DNA from 2 places in the Lysinibacillus sp. 1 U-2021 genome. Region 1 is predicted to be linked to the other one. Evidence: riboswitches for the same ligand, from Rfam matches in the RefSeq annotation. Region 1 holds a riboswitch; the other holds the start of a gene.
What was found. A riboswitch is a leader RNA that binds a small molecule or an ion and turns the genes downstream of it on or off. The one in region 1 is predicted to bind cobalamin.

Region 1 (5,148 bases):
ATAAAGTTCATTAAACTTCTCACACATGCCATGCATGCGTTCCATCAAAATGCCTGTGAATAAAAAGTATGGTAACATGATGATTTTTTTTGCACCTAGTTTGACACAACGTTCAATTCCTTCTTCAACGCGTGGATCTGTGACACCCATAAAAGCACTTTCTACGTATTTTACAGGTAGTTTTTCCCATAAAAGTCGCGTGATTTTATAAAAATCACCATTAGCAGATGGATCACTGCCACCTCGTGCAATCAATAAAATCGCTGTGTCTTCCTGCTCTTGTTCTGAATTAAAGCCAATTTCAGCTAGGCGATCTTGTAAAATGGCAAAGATTTCATCATGGATACCAATTGTTTGACCATATGTGAAGGTAATCGCTGGATAATGCTCACGCGCATGCTCGATTTCCGCTGGAATATGCAGCTTTGAATGGCCTGCATGCAGTAAAATGATTGGAATTACATGTACCTCTGTAGCTCCCTTTTTCACACAGTTTGTAATACCTTCTTCGATGTTAGGTGAAGCAAATTCAAGGAAACAAGTTTCCACTAAAAATTGTTCATCAATACGAGGTGTCATTTGTTCGATAAATGTACGAACCTCATCATTTCCTGCTGCTAAACGGCTCCCATGGCCGACAAATAAAATAGCTTTCATCTCTCTACTCCTTACTAGTCGCCGCACGGAGCTGGCTCTACTTTTATTTTGGAAGACATATCTTGATACGTAAAATGCAGTATTTTTTTCACACGTTTAAAATATTTAAATAAGCGTTCATTTGGATGAGCATTTGCTTTATATTCTTCAATAATATCTGTAATGAGTGGAATCAGTTGCTCAGGCTCCAGCCCTTCTACAACAGGCTGTGCTGCGTGTGCTGTACGACCGACTGGTTTTGCTCCAATAAAGACATCGAATTTACTTTTGCGGTAGACGATGCCAATATCATCAAATACAGCCCGATAACAGGCCATCCCACAGCCATTAAAGCCAATATTTAATGTCTTCGGTAAGGACATACCGCCTAGTTTTTCTTGTATTTCCTCTGCATATGGTATTGAATCAGCCTTTTCACCGTAGCAAAAATCACAAGCCTTCAGTGATAACACATCACCAATCGGGGCTAATAAAAACCCTACTTTCTGTAATTTCTCTGTGATCTGTTCAGGGGCAGTCGTTGGTATTTTCAAATGAATTTGATGATCTGGTGTGTATTCCATCGTCCCCTCATCCCCAACGACCTCCGCTAACGTCATCATTTGCTGGGGAGTAAAAAACTTATTGGCTACACCAGGACTTACTGCTAATTCAAAAATAGATTCTATTTTTTGCTGTACAAGCTTCGGTGTTATTTTGACTGCGCTTGTCCCTTTTACCATTGCAAGTGCCGCTGTAGCCATTTCAAGAGCTGTTTTTTTCGGCTTTGGCGTAGCGGCTATACTGGGTTTATTAAAGCGCCCTGCATTAGGATCAGCCGTAAAGTCATTTCGCGCTGTTCCTGTCTCTTGGTTCATTGCCCAAGGTTCATTTTCTTCGCGTAAACGTTGATGTGGACGTAATGGCTGTTTCTCTTCACCCAGGGTATATTTACGTTGGTAACCGCGGGGCGTAATCATCTTATTGTCATAAAAAAATGTTGACGAATTCCCGATAATGACAGTTGTCAGCATACCAATATCATGTTCTAGCATTTCTGCTAGTGTTGTCATGGTCACTTCTTGACGTTCTCGATAGGCACTTTTCACAAGCCCAACTGGTGTGTCTGGCGAACGATATTCTAAGAGTATTCGTTGAGCCTCGACAATTTGTCTTGTTCGACGTCCACTTTTAGGATTGTATAAAGCAATGACAAAGTCCGCCATTGCAGCTGCCTCGACACGCTTTGCAATTAAATTCCAAGGTGTTAGATGGTCACTCAAACTGATTGTACAAGCATCATGCATAATAGGTGCACCAAGTATGCTAGCGCATGAATTAATCGCAGAAATCCCAGGAACAATTTCTACTTCAATTCCTGTAGCTTCTGTCCAGCCTAGCTCAATTAACACCTCATAGACTAATCCTGCCATGCCATAGACGCCTGCATCACCACTCGAAATTACTGAGACGATGCTCCCTGCTTCGGCTTGACGAACGGCTTCCTGTGCACGCGACACTTCTTCTGTCATGCCTGTACTAACAATCGATTTTGTACTTACTAAATCTTGAATCAGCTCTACATAGGTTTTATAGCCTATAATCATATCACTTTGTTGTAAAGCCTCTACTGCACGTGTCGTAATATGCTTAAAATCTCCAGGTCCAAAGCCTACTACGAAAATTTTTCCTTTTTGCGCCATGTTGTTACCCCTCTTTCACCTTTTCGATCCCTTTAATGGCAGTTGTTTGAGCAGTACGCTGTAATGTACCTTCACGAAGTGTAAAGACATGTTCGTTGTATAAGGATTCATGATGTAAATCTTGTACTAGTGTTCTAGCATGCTCTGTTGATGGCACACGATACCAGTTTCCTTGAGGATAAGCGATTACCACACAAGCATCCTTGCAGCGTCCATTACAGCGCGTTCTTGTCGTATGTATTTCCTGATCGAGTGCTTGCCGCTGTATCTCATCTCGAATGGCTAAGGTAATTTCCTCCCCATCCTTTTTCATGCAGCTACTGCCATTGCAAATAAAGAGATGTGTTTTCATCCCCTCTAAATTCCAAGTTGTCATCTTCTGTCTCCCCTCATTTGCTTTTTGGAAAAAGAAAAACCTTTACTCTATAACGAAGAGTAAAGGTTTTGTAGAAGCCAAATAAAAACGAATAGAATGAAATACAGGTACCCGCTTTCGCTTCAACTTCTCCCTCCGAAAAGTTTGCATGCACAATCAAATAAGCAGGTTTCCTGACTTAAGCTTCATTTTACTGTCGCACCTTCCCAAGTTTGTACCAGTGGCTTTGCGATTTCATCAGCTATTACAGTAGCGGGGGCTGTATTGGATTTTCACCAATTTCCCTATTATCTCGAGCTATTCGAGCACTTATTGACGTTTTATATGAAATTTTTAGTAGAATTTTAAATAGAAAACTGTCTTTATCATATCTTATTATTTTAAAATTTCAATATTTCTTTAAAAATTTATGACAAATTTATCAATTTTGAATGGAACTAGGTATGAAATTTATACAATCATATAATTTGCACACAAAATTTTATCAGAATATTCACCGTTGACCTTTAATTTAAAAAATTTTATAAAAGGTATAGCATATTTATGGAAATTCATGTTACACTTTGTCGTGAAATCTCACAATTTGAATGTTTTTCGGTGCAAAGTGCTTGTCATTTTGCTTAAAAGGGAAGCCGGTTTGAGTCCGGCGCGGTCCCGCCACTGTAATAGGGAGCTTTATAGAATATGTCACTGTCCAACGGATGGGAAGACCTATAAAGCATTGAACTAGAGCCAGGAGACCTGCCGAAAAATAAGTGATCGTTTCAACCTACGAGGATAGGTGTGCGGCTTAGCAGATGAGACTGTTATTTGCTTTTTTAGCTATGCACTTTTCCACCTAAGGAGAAGTGCTTTTTTTAATTACGCACGCAATATTCTAAAAATCTATTAATTAGTTAGGAGGAAAGCTTTTTGACATTATCATGGTGGAAACTTAGTTATTTTTTACTGGCCTTTTTAATCGTGCCAAAACGTGCCTTTGCCATGCATATCATGGAAGGTTTTTTACCAATCGAATGGGCTATTTTTTGGTGGGTGATCTCTATCCCATTTATCATTCTAGGATTGCGTTCTATTCGAAAAACCATTGATGAAAATCCTGAAACAAAAATGCTTTTGGGGCTTTCAGGAGCCTTTGCCTTTGTGCTATCCGCCCTAAAAATCCCTTCAGTTACAGGTAGTTGCTCTCACCCAACTGGTGTAGGACTTGGGACAGTACTCTTTGGCCCTCTAGCAATGAGTGTAATTGGAACAATCGTTTTATTATTTCAATCTTTATTATTAGCTCATGGAGGAATTACAACTTTAGGGGCTAATGCCTTTTCTATGGCTATTGTTGGTCCTTTTATTGCTTACTTTGTCTTTAAAGGGGCTCAAAAAGTAGGGTTGTCATTTTCACTAGCCATATTCTTTGCAGCTATGCTTGGTGATTTAGGTACATACATTGTGACTTCTGTACAACTAGCACTAGCCTTTCCTTCAGAGGTTGGAGGCTTTATGGCATCCTTTACAAAGTTTGCAGGTATTTTTGCCTTAACGCAAATTCCTTTAGCAGTGAGTGAAGGAATTTTAACGGTCATTGTGATGAATTTCTTGAAAAAATACAATGTTAGCGAATTAAAAACGTTACGTGTTTTCTCAACAAAGGAGGCACATTAACAAATGAAAAAAAATTTATTGTTATTAGCAATTGTTGTGTTGTTAGCCATCATTCCCTTATTCATACAAAAAGGTGCTGAATTTGGTGGTGCTGATGGAGAAGCAGAAGCAGCTATCGGTGAAATCAATGCGGAATATGAACCATGGTTTGAAAGTCTATGGGAGCCACCAAGTGGTGAAATCGAAAGCTTATTATTCGTGCTACAGGCAGCTATAGGAGCTGGCTTTATTGGCTACTTCATCGGCTATATGCGTGGCAAACACAAAGAAGGTTAACCATTATGTTACTCATTGATAAGTATGCCTATCTGAATAAGCTAGCGTCCGTTCATCCGCTAGAAAAAATGATATTTTCACTTGGACTACTTCTCATAACGCTCATCATGAGAGATGAACGACTTTCACTCATTACATTTTTTGTAATGAGTGCTTTTATCATTTTAGGTGCAAAAATTCCGCTTGCATACTACGGCAAATTATTATTGCTACCTAGCTTTTTCTTATTAACAAGTCTCGTATCTATTTTACTTTCCTTTACATCATCAACGAATACACTCCCTGCCCATATTTGGTCGTTTACATTTAGGAATTGGACTGTCTTTATTGGGAATGCAAGTGTGTTAGCAGCGCAACAGCTGTTCTTTATTGTCCTTGGCAGCATTAGTTGTTTATACTTTTTAATTCTAACCACTTCCGTACAAGGAATATGTTATGTGCTACGACAATGGCGACTCCCCTCTTTATTAGTGGAGCTCGTCGAACTAACCTATCGTT
Region 2 (5,148 bases), 2.5 Mb from region 1:
CAATCTGATTAAAAATTGTAAAAAACTCTTCATATTTAGGCTTTATCTATTGTCTTGTTATGCTTTTTGAATGGCTTGAACCGCACTGCATATAGCAAATTTAACGTGTTCATATGTTAGTCCACCCTGGATAAATGCTGTATATGGCGGTCGTATTGGGCCATCCGCTGTTAGCTCAATGCTGGACCCCTGAATAAATGTTCCAGCCGCCATGATGACATCATCTTCATAGCCTGGCATATAGGCTGGTTCAGGAGCATAATGGGCATTTATCGGTGAGTTCGCTTGTATTTCGCGACAAAAGTCAATCATTTGCTGTGCTGTTTGAAAAGATACTGATTGAATTAAATCTGTACGCTTCGCATGATAGCTCGGAGTAGTACTCATGCCAATTTCATCGAGCATTGCAGCTGTAAATATCGCCCCTTTAAGTGCTTGCGATACAACATGGGGTGCCAGGAAAAATCCTTGATAAAAATCACCTAGTGTATTTAATGTGGCCCCCGCTTCTGCTCCAATACCTGGAGAAGTCATACGATAGGCACATTTCTCCACTAAATCTGCTCGGCCAGCAATATAGCCACCAATTTTAGCCAAGCCTCCACCTGGATTTTTAATGAGCGAGCCTGCCATTAAGTCAGCACCGACCTCTGTAGGTTCCTGTGCCTCTACAAACTCGCCATAGCAGTTATCTACAAAAATAACAGCTTTCGGGGCTATTTTACGTACCTTTACACACATATCTGCAATTTCTTCTATTGTAAAGGATGGACGTGTTGCATAGCCTTTTGAACGCTGAATCGCGATCATTTTGGTTTGTGCTGTAATAGCAGCCTCGACACCTGCCCAATCAATAACCTGATTATCTAGTAAATCCACATGTCGATAACCGATTTTATAATCTTTCAGTGAACCTGTATCTTTTTCACCACCATCGACAATGGATTGCAATGTATCATATGGCTGACCAGAAATATAAAGCAGCTCATCACCAGGACGTAAAATACCGAATAGACTAAGCGTAATTGCATGTGTCCCTGAAATAATTTGTGGTCGAACTATGGCTGCCTCTGCACCAAATACTTCTGCATAAACACGCTCTAGATTATCCCGTCCCTCATCATCATAGCCATAGCCGTTTGTTGGATGTAAATGATAATCACTTACTTGATGCTTTCTGAAAGCTGCTAGCACCTTCTGCTGATTGTAGAACGCCATTTCTTCTACCTTGGCATGATAAGGCCGAACTTGTTCCTCTACTTTTTCCGCTAACGATAGCGTTTCTGTTGATAACTTTGATGTAAACGTCATTCTTTCTTCTCCATTTCATAATGTCTCGCATTTCAATCAGTAAGATTTATTGACTATCTAAATTGACTTCAATCACTCTAGAATTCCCTAACCAACTACTGTTATATGAACGCTTTTGACGAATGTTTTTCTTTATTTTAATCACATTTTATCAATTTGTATGTGCACCTGTAAAACTTGCCTATTGTTTCTAAGGGCATTTTACGCTAAGCTAATGTGCGGACTCATTTCAAGAAGCGTATTTAATGACCGATTTTGGCTATTAAATTCATAGATTCTGTTACGTAAAAAGTCTTTTAACTTTTAAAAAAGTTTATTTATTGATAGAAGGGGTGAAAGGGATGGCTTGGGAGGTTTTTAGTATTATAGGAACAATTGCCTTTGCTATTTCGGGGGCAATTATTGCCATGGAAGAAGAATACGATTTATTCGGTGTATATATACTTGGTATTGTGACTGCTTTTGGTGGAGGAGCTATCCGAAATTTACTCATTGGACTACCTGTCACAACACTTTGGGGACAGGATATGATGTTTCAAATAGCGCTTGCTGCGATTACGATATTCTTTATTTTTCCCCATCATCTGATTCAACATTGGCATCGTTGGGGTAACTTCACAGATGCGATTGGCTTATCAGCATTCGCAATTCAAGGCGCACTCTATGCTGTCAAGCTTGATATGCCAGTAAGCGCAGTCATTGTAGCTGCTGTTTTGACAGGTTCAGGTGGTGGAATTGTACGAGATTTATTAGCTAGAAGAAAACCATTAGTTCTCCGTGATGAAGTTTATGGGGTTTGGGCAGCTCTTGCTGGATTGTTAATCGGCTTCGAGGTTTTTACAGGGGATATTTTCCTTTATATTTTATTCGCAGTAATTACAGCTTTACGTATTCTTTCCTATATGATGAAGTGGCGCTTGCCATTACGAAAATTAAATCGTGCATAAATACCATTCAGCCAATGACCAAAAATTAAGTCATTGGCTGTTTTATTGTTTTTATCTTTTTAACAACTGCATTGATTCTTCTAAAGTCACCATGTTTTTCATCATCGAGCAAGCTGCATCTAAAATAGGAAAGGCTAAGGCTGCTCCAGAACCTTCGCCTAAACGCATATTCATGTGCAACATTGGTTCAATGCCTAGTAAGGCAGCGGCAATTTTTGCCCCTGGTTCCTCTGAAGCATGGGAAGGAATGATATAATCGATTACTTTTGGTTCGAGCTTATAAGCAATGAGGGCGGCTATAGTCGAAATAAATCCATCAATGACAACGGGTTTACAATGGACTGCTGCGCCAAGAATAATACCTGTCATCGCCCCTATCTCTAACCCTCCAACCTTAGCCAGAACATCAATAACATCATTTGGATTAGGCTTATTTAAGGTAATTGCTTTTTCAATAACTGCCGCTTTATAGGCAATGCCTCCTTGGCCTACTCCTGCACCAAACCCCGTTACTTCGATAGGGTTGCATCCCGTCAAAACAGCTAATATCGCAGCACTTGGTGTTGTATTGCCGATGCCCATTTCTCCAGTCCCAAGTACATCAGCACCTTTTATGATTTCCTCAGTGGCCACACGGATTCCTACTTCTATCGATTGAATGGCTTCTTGTTTGGTCATAGCGGGACCTTGTGCCATGTTATCTGTACCATATTTAATTTTATGAATAAGGACACCTGCATCAAGTGGAATATCTCCTTTTACCCCAACATCTACTGTGACCACCTTTGCATTGGTAATGCCAGCAATCGCACAAACGCCTGTACCCCCCTTAGGAAAATTTAATGTTTGAAAGACCGTAACATCTTGTGGATTCGTGGTTACACCTTCCTCGCAAACACCATGATCTGCAGCACAGACAATCATCACTTTTTTGTCGACCATCGGATATAATTGTCCTGTTATACCAGAGAGCTGTACGGCAAGTGATTCTAGTTTACCCAAGCTACCTGGGGGCTTACAAAGCGCATCAATCCGCTTTCTGGCTTGCTCCATACTTTTCATATCAGCCCCCTGAATGTTTTGAATCGTGTCTTGTAATAATTGCATGATTATTTCTCCTCTCGTTCTCATTAAGACAAAATAAAAAGTCTGTAGTTTATTGTCATGACAAATAAACTACAGACTTTTCCATCATCTATATCTTCTAAAGCATGTAGGCAGGTCTCCTGGCTCAAGTTCAACACCTCATAGTACCTTCCCAGCAATTTGCTAGTGGCATACACTATGAAATTCCCTTATACAGTGGCGGGTCCGCTAAAGCTTTTCACTTTATTCCCTATTCTCCCTAGTGGGCACCTATTGCTTTTATGTAATTATGTTAAATCTACTTTACAACTTTTTTAGTGTCAAGAGGAAAAAATTTTTTGAGTGTTAACTTAGTAACACTACCTATTCAAACAATATAGGCTTATCAAGAGCTTGTAACAACTAATGAATCCCTCTCATTCACTTGATGCTTATCAACTTCAAAAATTTTATCTGCTTCACTTATTAAAACAGGGTGATGAGTAACCAATATAACAGTCTTTTGTTTTTCTTTATTTAAATATAAAAGTAATGTTTCTATATTTATTTGATTGTCTTTATCAAGCGCAGAAGTAATCTCGTCAAACAAATAGATATCCGCATCTCTTAGAAGCGATCTTGCTATTGAAAGTCTTTGCTGTTGCCCAGTAGATAATTCAAGCCCGTTATGCCCTATAAGAGTTTCAAATTTATAGTCCAACGTTTCTATATATGAATAAATGTTAACCATTTTACAAATTTGAATTAATTCTTCGTCCGTTGCATTCGGCTTTGCTAATAACAAATTTTCCCTTATTGTCCCTGTCATTATAAAATGCTCTTGCGTTACCAAACATACCCTTTTTCTATAAACATCAATAGGAATATATCTAATATTTTGATTGGATAGAAATATTTCACCCTGATAATTAATGTATAAACCTGATAATATATTCAATAATGTCGATTTACCTGATCCGCTTTCTCCCTTAATCAATACAATTTTCTTCAAAGGTATTTGGAGATTTATATTTTCTAAAACTGGAGATAATGCATTAGTATAGGTAAAGCTTACATTCCGTAATACTATTTTATCTTTTCTAAAATGATGCGAAGAATTTACATAGTCAGGTACTTCTAATTTCTTTAGATGATATTTATTGTCTTGCATTAAGTTTTTTACTCTATTTACAGACACAATTGCTTCTTGTAAAAATGAATTTAGTTGAGAAAATCTTAAAAATGACTGACTAAAGTTATTGGCATAGGTAGTGAATGCTATTAATACTCCTAACGTGAGGCTTCCTTTATAAATAAAGTAGGCACCTATAATAAGGATAATCAAATAACTTGTAAAGTTTATTAATTCTATTATTGATGCTGATTTTATACTTAAACGCATTTTATCAAGAGTATTTTTGTATAATAAGGTAATTTTCTTTTGATAGTTATCTATTGCGTTTGTCTCAGTATTAAATATCTTAAATAATTTAAATGATGACAGTAATTCTCCCAAATAGGTTAAATAAGAATCTAAATCTTCTTTGATGGCAGTATCCATCATCCTTATTTTTCTTCCATAATATTTAAAAATGATAAGTGCTAAAGGACAAGCTATGAATAAAATACTAGCTAAAATAAAATTAAGATTTATCAATATTACTAACACAATTATTATGCTGATAAAATCTACAACAATATTTAAAAACTCTGATACTACTTCAGAAAATGCCTTTGTATCATTTTCTATTTTATTCATCAGTTCACCTTTTGCTTTTAATTGATACTCATCCATGTCCATAGCCATGATTCTTTTTATTATCTT

Region 2: it holds a riboswitch for cobalamin, as region 1 does, so the genes downstream of both, cobT (nicotinate-nucleotide--dimethylbenzimidazole phosphoribosyltransferase) here and QH639_RS09540 ((2Fe-2S) ferredoxin domain-containing protein) in region 1, are expected to answer to the same signal.

What each region holds. Positions count from the first base shown of each region.
Region 1 is NZ_CP123966.1:1,866,855-1,872,002, forward strand. It holds gene QH639_RS09530 (sirohydrochlorin chelatase) at 1-657, opposite strand, end outside; gene cobJ (precorrin-3B C(17)-methyltransferase) at 672-2,339, opposite strand; gene QH639_RS09540 ((2Fe-2S) ferredoxin domain-containing protein) at 2,344-2,715, opposite strand; cobalamin riboswitch at 2,862-3,043, opposite strand; cobalamin riboswitch at 3,294-3,478, shown strand; gene QH639_RS09545 (energy-coupling factor ABC transporter permease) at 3,628-4,374, shown strand; gene QH639_RS09550 (energy-coupling factor ABC transporter substrate-binding protein) at 4,378-4,650, shown strand; gene cbiQ (cobalt ECF transporter T component CbiQ) at 4,656-5,148, shown strand, end outside.
Region 2 is NZ_CP123966.1:4,354,202-4,359,349, forward strand. It holds gene QH639_RS23230 (methionine gamma-lyase family protein) at 58-1,311, opposite strand; gene QH639_RS23235 (trimeric intracellular cation channel family protein) at 1,653-2,258, shown strand; gene cobT (nicotinate-nucleotide--dimethylbenzimidazole phosphoribosyltransferase) at 2,310-3,365, opposite strand; cobalamin riboswitch at 3,458-3,633, opposite strand; gene QH639_RS23245 (ABC transporter ATP-binding protein) at 3,730-5,148, opposite strand, start outside.